3 regions of the Paenibacillus sp. FSL P4-0176 genome follow, and region 2 is predicted to be linked to each of the others. Evidence: predicted binding sites of a transcription regulator. Region 2 holds the regulator's gene; each other region holds the start of a gene.

Region 1 (3,471 bases), 3.0 Mb from region 2:
CAAAATACGTATGCAGCCGATACAGACATATTTCCCGTGTCCAGCGAATCTGCGAATAATCCGTATCGTCGAATACCCCGTAATATTGAAATGGCGCCCGCCACCCTCGCCGGATCGCTTCGATAAAACGCATCTGGTACGCCACATTCCCATCACAGAGCGCAGATCGGCGTAAGCCATAGTTCGGTGGTTTCTTACTCTTTGTCCTCAGGTAGACCCGTACCAAACTCCGCTTCTTCCATCTCCATCATCCGCTGGATCATCTCCGGGTTCTTCTGGTGATATTTGAGGTACTCTTCCTCATACAGCGCAATCGAATCCGGGTTCACCGGCAAGGTTGTCTCGTGGTAGAAGCTCTGCATGAACTTATACAAAGCCGACTGGAACGTATACGGGTCCGCCTCCGCATTCATCGCCAGATTCCATTTATACCCCGTCTTCAGTGCAGTAAACGAGAAGTTCGACGAACCAACGATCAGCAGTCCTTCCCCGTTGTCGTGATCGTTTAACCCTAAGGTTTATAAAAATAGTTTCAAAAAATTGAATCTACTCTGTTGAATCATTCATCAATCGTGCGGATAACTCGTCTACTATTTCTTCCGTTCGTTTAAGAAGCTTTTCGATGTTGCAAAGTTCTAGTGATTGGTAATCTGGGCAATTCTCCAAGGATGACAAATGTTGCATTGTGCCGATGAACAAAGCTATATCCAATCCAGGTTCAGCGTCTGTATGAACTAGAGACAGAGTTTCGTTCATACTGAGTTCCTTAGGTGGATGCATCGGATGATACTTATGGATATAAAGCGCTTTGATTATAGAGGCTAGAGCCCAGTCACAGAGAATCAAACAAGCTTTGAAGTGATTATGATCACGCATAATTGTAGCAAGTTTGATGTGATATTGGGAATGTCTTTGATATTCAAATACATCTTTTTTCCCGTATGATAATTTATCATTTAGACCATTTACAAATTCATCATTCTGCCGATTCTTGTAGGAGTAAGCGTGATTCAAGGTAATCAACTCCTCAATATATTAGTTTAGAATCCACACTAAATTTGAACACTCTGCATATTTTTTTTAACTTTTGGGCAAGATACAAACAAAATATTACTACATAGTAGTTTTAAATACAAATTACTTATTATCTATCGGTTAATTAACGATGATTCTTTCTCTACACTTCTAATTAAAGAGAGGTGTTCATATGTCCGAACTTTTAGAATTAGTGGGCGCGAGAATAAGAGATCTAAGAAAATCTAGAGATCTGTCTCAAGAAGCATTAGCTGAAAATGCGGGGTTTAATCCAAGTTACATTGGTTTTATTGAACGAGCAGAACGAAATATATCTTTAAAAAATCTTGAAAAGATTGCTGCCGCTTTAGATGTCGGTGTATATGAACTGTTTACATACGTTAAGGAACGTGAAGATCTCGCGCAGGATGATTCCAATATTACTAAGATCATTTCTCTATTAAGAACCCATGAACCTAAGCACATTTTAATGGTGCTTAATATAATTACTGAAATCTTCGATACTTATGATAAAAACTAAAATAACGAGGAGCATGCCGATCGTACACGATCGGAATGTTACCTCGTTATTTTCATTATTCCTTCATCTTTTATTCACGTAATTACGTACTATATTTACTTTATTATGTAATTTAGACATTGAACATTTGTTCGTCTTACGATAAAATCAATATACATTCTACGTTATTACGTACGTAAAACAGGGGGATGCCTATGAACTTTAGTTATAGTTTTCCAGCTATTCGCGGAGTTCAAGCTGGAAGAGATTTTTATACAGTAATGTGCCCATTAAAATTAATACCTAGGATATTCCTTTTTGATGAGGAGGAAATTCCGGCCGACCACCGTGCACAACGTTTAATGAATAAATCAAGAATTCCGGATATTACGAACTATATTCTTGAGAATCCTAAAGATTATATTTTCTCTTCGTTAACTGCATCAGTAAACGGAGAGTTAATTTTCCAGCCACAATCGGAAGAGTTTAAAGATCTTGGTTATTTGAATATTTCTTTAGACGCCCAATTTCTCATTAATGACGGTCAACATAGACGCGCAGCTATTGAAGAAGCTCTCAAAATTTCGCCTGAACTTGGCGATGAAACGATATCCGTAGTATTCTTTCATGACCTTGGACTTCTACGCTCTCAGCAAATGTTTTCGGATTTGAATCGTCATGCAGTGAATACCACATCTTCAATCGGAATTCTATACGATCACCGTGATCAACTATCTTTGATCACTAAAAGTTTAATCAATGAGATTCCTTTATTGGAGCGATATACGGATCGTGAGAAAGTCTCATTGTCCAAAAATTCTCCTAAATTGTTTGCTCTGAATCACATTTTCAATACGATCTGTAAACTGTTAGGCAAGCGTAAAGGTGAGTTAATCTCAGAACCCGAGAAAAAATTTGTGTCTGAGTTCTGGGCTCTTCTTTGTGTTTCTATACTAGAATGGCAAGATGTACTCAATAAGCGAACCTCGCCAAGAGATCTTCGTATTGGTTCGGTTGTAGCGCATGGTGTATTTCTCGAAGCTATTGGTATAGTCGGCCACTATCTTTATCGTTATCATGCAGATCAATGGGAATTGTATGTAAAAGAACTATCCAAAATCGACTGGAGTCGCGATAATAAAGCGGATTGGTTAGGCCGTGCTTATGGACAAACCGGACGTATTAACAAGACAAATGAGACCATTCAATTGACTGCAAATCTCATAAAATTTAAACTAGGGCTTCCCTTAACAGAAGCCGAGCAGAAAATTGAAAATAAATTAAAAGAAGGTACATCTACTGATGTTTAACATATTTAATACTGGAAGCAAGTTCGTTGAAGCCAAAGAACTAGTCAAAGAAGTCTATTTAGCAGATGAGAAGCCTTGGGTCGTAGGTTTCAGTGGGGGAAAAGACTCAACGGCAGTTGTACAGCTAGTCTTTCAAGCCTTATCCGAGCTAGAACCTTCTCTTCTGAAGAAAAAAGTGTACGTCATTTCATCAGATACTCAAGTAGAAACTCCTTTAATTATAGACAAAATCACGCGAACTCTTGGACGCATACAAAATAAAGCACTCGCTGTAGGTTTGCCTATTGAAACACACAAGGTACGTCCAAAAGTTGAGCAAACCTTTTGGGCCTCTATTATTGGAAAAGGTTATCCTACTCCTCGTCAAAAGTTCAGATGGTGTACGGATCGTTTGAAAATCGAGCCTGCTAACCGTTTCATTCTTGATAAAGTAGATCAGTTTGGTGAAGTGGTTATGTTACTAGGAGTTCGAGATTCCGAAAGTTCGACAAGAGCAGGAGTAATGCAATCTCATACTATAGAAGGTTCAAATTTAATGCGTCACTCTACACTTCGAAACGCATTTGTCTTTGCTCCGATCCGCTCATACACTCTTGATGATGTATGGGAATTTTTATTGCAGTATGA
Region 2 (3,471 bases):
TCTGCAATCGCATCTGTATCGTAACGGTTCAATAACTTGGTAAACACCCATCTTTTCCCGCGACTGTTATGTTCGATAACAACTGTACCTGGTTCAATTCTGAATTTGACGATATCGTCAACCCCAATTGAACGTTCACGATTACCCTTCGTCGTTATAATCCGATTACTGCTAATCTTGATGTATGGACGGCGAAGCATGAAGATGACTGCCAAAAATACGTAAAGCAGCATGGTCACCCAGTCCCAAGTTGTCATTGGAGCTTGCACAAGGAATGTGCTCATAAACAGATACAAAAAGGCGAGACCGATCAAAAATATTGGGAACAACAAGCTGCGTCCCTTAAAGACTTCTTCACCTGGTGTACCAGTGATTGGTTGACCACTTTTTTTGCGTTGCTGATTTAACTGCTTGGAATTTTTCTTAACCGTTCTCTCGAACGAACGCGACATGAGAATCCCCCTTATGTGTCTTTGTATCGGCTTACATAACTGTAAACCAACATTTCCCCCTATAAATTGCACACTCAAAATAACAGGAAGAAACCTAAATATCATAATGATATCATTAGGTTTCGTTAGTGTTTGAGTTTGCCTTGGTGGCCTTTGTCATTCTCATCATCAACAATCTCAATGGTATCCAGTTGTTGTCTGAAATTGCTGCGAATATTACTCAAATAAATCTCTCTTAGTTCGGCACGTTCAGCAAGTTCTTCCTCCGACAATCCAGTGGACTTTTGCTTACGAGCCAATTCGTTAATGCGTGCTACCAGACTATCTATATCCAAGCTTGTCCCCTCCAAAAATACAAAGTCATATTAACTTTGCCATTATAAAGGCTGCTTGTCAAGCTGACACGCGCTAACACTCATTGATGTGCATTTTATTCTGCAAATTGCGGTAGAGCTAGTACTTGTCCCACTTGGATGGATGTTGTATGAAGTTGATTCACTTTCTTAATTGCTTCTATATAAATACGTGTATCCATATTCGTCGGTTTATGTTCCAAAGAAATACTCCATAATGTTTCCCCTTGTGAAACAGCTATCTTTCCTCCTGGCAGAACATCATTCTCATTGCCGGCAAATACAGTTAAAACGGTGCTGCATCCAATAAATATAATCATAGAAGTAATGGCTACCTTTAACATCCATGAAGAAATCTTGAAACGCGCTAAAACCTTCTTGTAGTTCCCTATGTTAGACTTCACCAGTTCCGAATTCATTGGTTCATAAATGCTTTGATAAGTAGAATATCTCATTAAATGCCCGCCTCCAAACGTTTGTTCCTATCTGTTGAAATCAATATAACACGAACACTTGTTTTGTTCAATAGATTTTCAGAACAATTGTTCGCTTCTTTTTTAGAAGGAACAATATCTTATTTCAAGTACTTGTGCAAAACATTTGCAGTATTATGCTCTGACTTTTGGACAATTTCTGTTCTATAAGCTAAAAAACACTGATTTAATGCTATTTTATTTAGAACTTATGTTTGTACGAACGGAGGTTCTATGTTATAATTTTCCCAAACGTTACTAAAATGGGGTTGATACGGTATGTCGAAGATATCCAGCAGGCAGCAGGCTATTCTGGAGTTTATACGAAATGAAGTCCGGTTGAAGGGGTATCCTCCTTCCGTACGGGAAATTGGTGAAGCGGTTGGACTGGCTTCCAGCTCAACAGTACATGGACATTTGGATCGTTTGGAGAAAAAAGGTTTGATCCGACGCGACCCTACCAAGCCAAGAGCCATTGAGCTTTTGAGCCAAGAAGAATCTGAGCATTCTCATCAATTTGCTCATAGCGTTGCACGTATTCCTGTTGTTGGTAAGGTTACAGCCGGGGTTCCAATCACTGCAACCGAGAACATTGAAGACTACTTCCCTCTTCCTACACATTATGTAGGCGAACAGAAAGTGTTTATGCTTTCGGTAGTCGGAGATAGCATGGTGGAAGCTGGAATCGTTAACGGAGATTACGTTATTGTCCGTCAACAGCAAACTGCTGATAACGGTGATATCGTCGTTGCAATGACTGAAGACGATGAAGCTACAGTGAAAACGTTCTATAAAGAGAAAGATCATATTCGCCTTCAACCGGAGAATGCGACCTTCGAACCTTTACGTTTGAAACATGTTAGTATTCTGGGTAAAGTCATTGGCCTTTTCCGAGATATTCATTAATATTTAACTTGAGTAACAAAACTAGATGTAATGAAATACGAAAGAGGTTATCCTGATCAACAGGACAACCTCTTTTTTCATGTTTATGTTATTTTAGCGGCTAATTATTCACTGCGTTTCAGAACACTCTTGTGATGCGAGAACACATCAAAGCTCTGTTGTCCGTGATATGAGCCCATACCGCTCTCTCCTACACCACCAAACGGGAGGTAGTGTGAAGTCATATGAGAAAGTGTGTCATTAATACATCCCCCACCGAAGGATACTTGATTCAGAACCTGATCCTGCAGCTGCTCATCCTGTGTGAAGAGATATAGCGCCAATGGTTTTGGCCGGCGAACAATCTCATCTAGCATAGGATTCAGGTCACTGTACGTAAATACAGGAAGAATCGGACCAAAGATCTCTTCTTGCATGACAGCTGATTCCCAGTTCACATCTCCAAGTACAGTCGGCTCAATGAGCAACTGCTCTCGTACAGAACGTCCACCAATCAGCGTTTTGCCATCTGTTAGGAATTTCGACAACCGATCAAAGTTACGCGAGTTAACAATATGCGGGAAATCAGCGTTCTGTAACACATCGTCCCCAAATTTATCTTTGATCTCTGCGCCAATCAGATTGATCAATTCGTCATGAACTTGTTCATGTACAAGCAAATAATCCGGAGCAACGCAAGTTTGGCCTGCATTCAGGAACTTACCACGAACAATACGCTGGGCCACCAGCTTCAGTTCTGCATCGTTATGGACAATAGCAGGACTCTTGCCCCCTAGCTCCAGGGTTACAGGAGTCAAATGCTCCGCAGCTGCCTTCATAACAATGCGACCAACACCTGTGCTTCCTGTGAAGAAAATATAATCAAACTTCTCTTTCAACAATGCTGTGCTAGCCTCAACTTCGCCTTCCATAACCGCAATATACTCCTGAGGGAAGATCTCCTGAATCAGATCATACGTCAGACGAGATACGGCTGGTGTTAATTCAGAAGGCTTGATAACTGCACAGTTACCGGCTGCAATTGCTCCAATCAGTGGACCAAAGGCCAGTTGGAAAGGATAGTTCCAAGGTGCAATAATAAGAGCCACTCCGTATGGTTCAGGGTAAATGGTACTCACCCCATCCGGCATAGCCGAATTGGTTGGGACTTGTTTTGGTGCAGCCCATTCCTGCAGGTGTTCTAATGCAAAATCCAGTTCACCCAGAACAATGCGAATCTCGGAACCGTAAGCTTCCGCCTCTGATTTGTTCAAATCTGCCCGAAGTGCATCTTGAATCCGTTGCTGA
Region 3 (3,471 bases), 310 kb from region 2:
CAGAATGTCCATTGCTTGGTCCAGAATATTCCCCAACGGGGACGATGTAACGCCAAATGAAGCAGGACTTCAATTTTACGACAAGGTGTTCAGTGAACTGAAAAAGTATAATATTGAACCTATCGTTACGATCTCACATTACGAAGCTCCGTTTGCGCTAACAGAGAAATTCAATGCCTGGGCTTCCAGAGAGATGATCGACTGCTACGTACGGTATTGTGAGACCATTTTCACCCGTTACAAGGATGTCGTGAAGTACTGGATTACATTTAATGAGATCAATAGTTTAATTGTTCCAGCAGGAGCATATATAGCAGGGGCATTATTAGTTGATGATAGTGGGGTATTTAACAATACGGTTGTGGATAGTACGCAATTAAGATTCCAGGCTTTACATCATCAATTTATAGCAAGTGCAAAAGCGGTCAAGCTTGCTCATGAGATTAATCCGGCGTTCCAAATCGGTTGTATGATTAATTATAGTCATGGTTACGGAAGTACATGTAAACCGGAAGATATGTTGAAGGCTCTGAGAATGGATCAGATTAACAATATGCTGAGCAGCGACGTGCAAGTTAGAGGGGAATACCCTGACTTTGCCAAGAGATATTTTAATGAGAACAATATTCAGATTGAGATGGCAGAAGAAGACGTAGAAGTGCTAAAACAAGGCTGTGTTGATTTCTATAGCTTCAGCTACTACAAGTCTCATGTAGTGGGTACCCGCCCAGAAGGTGATGAGACCCAGGGGAATGTCTTTGGTGGATTCAAAAATCCTTATTTGAAGGCAAATGATTGGGGATGGCAAATCGATCCAGTTGGACTTCGTTACGTACTCAATCATGTGTACGATCGGTATAGAATCCCTATAATGATCGTTGAAAATGGTCTAGGAGCGGTTGATGTCATAAAAGAGGATGGCTCTATCCATGATACGTACAGGATCAATTTCCTGCGAGATCATATCGAACAAATGAGAGAAGCTATCCTCGATGGCGTTAATCTTATCGGCTACACGGCTTGGGGTTGCATCGACATCGTTAGTGCCTCAACTGGCGAAATGGAGAAACGCTACGGATTCATTTATGTAGATAAGGATAACAAGGGCAGAGGTACCCTGAAAAGAAGTAAAAAGGACAGTTTCCACTGGTATAAAAAGGTGATTGAATCCAACGGGGAAAGATTGGATTTGGAAATATAATTTGCAATCGAACGAAAGATGATTCAATCTTTAAATTCCATCAAATTGACCAAGTACTTATCACTTTGTGAGACAAGTACTTGGTTTTTTGTGCATCAATAATAAAACTAAGAACTAATTATTTTGATGGCTAAAGTGGCTGACAATATCCAGTCTACAGTTCATTATGGTGTCCAAGGGTTTTCAAAATCTAAATATAAATATTTACCTCTTGCATAAAGAACATGTGTTCGGTCTATAATGTATACAAACATACGTTCTTAAAAGTACAGGAGTGATTTCAGTGTTGACTAAGCAACGAACCATTATGCTCATTGATATGCAGAGCTTTTATGCTTCAGTCGAAAAGGCAAAAATGCCTCAATACAAAAATAGACCATTAGCTGTTGCGGGAGACCCCGCAAGACGCTCTGGAATTATCCTTGCCGCTTGTCCACTAGCCAAAGCGAAGGGTGTGTCTACCGCGGAACCACTCTGGCAGTCTCTTCAGAAGTGCCCTGAACTGATCATTGTGAGACCACACATGCAAGAATATATCGAAGTATCCACTCAAATCATGTCCATTATTGAAGAGTTCACCGATCTGGTCGAACCGTACAGTATAGACGAATTATTCGCTGATTTTACAGGGTCTATGCATCTATTCGGTAATGATCCAATCGATTTGGCCAAGCAAATTCAAGACAAAATCTATAATGAAACAGGCGTTTACGCAAGAGCTGGCATTGGTGAAAACAAAATCATCAGTAAATTGTGCTGTGATATGATCGCTAAAAAAGCAGAGGGGGGTATTTTCCACTTAAAGAAAGAGGAATTACACCTCCACATTGGAGATAAGCCCATCCGCGATATGTGGGGGATCGGCTCAAGAATGGAAAAACATCTGTGGAAGATGGGCATCCGAACCATTAGAGACCTGGCGAATACGCCTCTTTCCAAGTTAAGAAGTAAGTGGGGTGTTAATGGAGAAGTCATTTGGCGAGTCGCAAATGGACTCGACAATTCGCCGGTAACCGTCAACACGCACAGTACACAAAAAGATATTGGAAACGGAATGACCCTACCTAGAGATTTCACAGAGGCTTGGGAGATCGAAGTGGTTATTCTCGATATCTGCACAGAAGTATGCAGAAGAGCCCGCAAAAAGGGACTGATGAGTAGTGTCGTATCCGTAAGTGTATCTGGAGCGGATTTTGATCACCCCACTGGTTTTCACAGGCAGGTTAAACTGTCTGATCCTACAAACATAACCGTTGATGTATGCAAGATAGCCAAACGCATATTTCATCAACACTGGGATGGGCAACCTGTGCGCCGTGTAGGCGTATCCCTGTCTCAATTATCCAACGCGGATACATATCAACTATCTTTTTTTGATGATCAAGAACAGAAACGGGCCATTGATCAGGTGATGGACGACATTAAGGATCGATTTGGCGACATTGCCATTCTACGAGCAAGCTCCATTACGGCTGCGGGTCAAGCGATCGATCGAGCATCTAAAATTGGGGGGCATTATAAATGAGCAAAAAACTGGAGGCCAATGGATTATGGGAATCGAGCCGCATGATGCTTCCTCAACATAAAGAACGAATTATACAGCATCGTACTCAAGTTCATTATCTAACGAAACCGCTGATCCATGAAGATGAGTGGGAGATTATTACACAAAATATAGATATGTCGCTCAATTATACATTGCAAGCCACCTTTGAAATATTTACTGAGTCAGGCAATCGTTATATACACGGGATCGTCACTTCAGTCAGTACCTTTGGAAAGAAAATCAAAATTGAAATGGAGAATGGATTTGAATGGGTCGATTTTGATCAATTGGTCGCTGTGAAACTTGAAGAAGGAGGCGTGTAAAGTGCGACAGACTTTCGAGGAACTTTCACTCGTGAAGAGGGTGGTAGAGCTCCCTTATCTTTTAGGTGCTCTGGAGGTAGATAAGCATAAAATATACGCTTCAAACTTCAAAATGAAATCTGTGTATGTTGACTATCTGGACGGTACCCAAAAGAAAATTGCTTTAGAGATGTACAAATCGAAACAAACGCTAAAGGAACATCATATTAAAATCATAGATGAAGTGAGATCTGAACTGAGTTTAACGGTAGATTATTCGGTGAGAGGTTACATTCATAAAATGACATTATTATGGAGCAAAGTGAAAGTGGATGTAACCTTAATGCTTACTGAACATATGAACGTTGATATTACTGATTTTCTCAAATGAACATAGAAAAATAAGAGTCTAACTCATCGAT

What was found. Region 2 encodes LexA, which represses DNA repair genes until DNA is damaged. Its sites were predicted from a motif close to CGAACATATGTTCG; they were not measured.
Region 1: dndB (DNA sulfur modification protein DndB) is a predicted target of LexA. The motif match lies at 1,676-1,689, and genes of this name have one in related genera.
Region 3: MKY95_RS17180 (DNA polymerase IV) is a predicted target of LexA. The motif match lies at 1,449-1,462, and genes of this name have one in related genera.

What each region holds. Positions count from the first base shown of each region.
Region 1 covers NZ_CP150242.1:1,166,852-1,170,322, reverse strand. The annotation lists gene MKY95_RS05235 (hypothetical protein) at 1-133, opposite strand, end outside; gene MKY95_RS05230 (hypothetical protein) at 195-413, opposite strand; gene MKY95_RS05225 (hypothetical protein) at 547-1,014, opposite strand; gene MKY95_RS05220 (helix-turn-helix transcriptional regulator) at 1,208-1,555, shown strand; gene dndB (DNA sulfur modification protein DndB) at 1,750-2,844, shown strand; gene dndC (DNA phosphorothioation system sulfurtransferase DndC) at 2,837-3,471, shown strand, end outside.
Region 2 covers NZ_CP150242.1:4,119,142-4,122,612, forward strand. The annotation lists gene MKY95_RS18545 (hypothetical protein) at 1-452, opposite strand, end outside; gene MKY95_RS18550 (DUF896 domain-containing protein) at 578-787, opposite strand; gene MKY95_RS18555 (LysM peptidoglycan-binding domain-containing protein) at 883-1,260, opposite strand; gene lexA (transcriptional repressor LexA) at 1,558-2,184, shown strand; gene MKY95_RS18565 (aldehyde dehydrogenase) at 2,289-3,471, opposite strand, start outside.
Region 3 covers NZ_CP150242.1:3,810,419-3,813,889, forward strand. The annotation lists gene MKY95_RS17175 (glycoside hydrolase family 1 protein) at 1-1,201, shown strand, start outside; gene MKY95_RS17180 (DNA polymerase IV) at 1,488-2,726, shown strand; gene MKY95_RS17185 (YolD-like family protein) at 2,723-3,070, shown strand; gene MKY95_RS17190 (hypothetical protein) at 3,072-3,440, shown strand.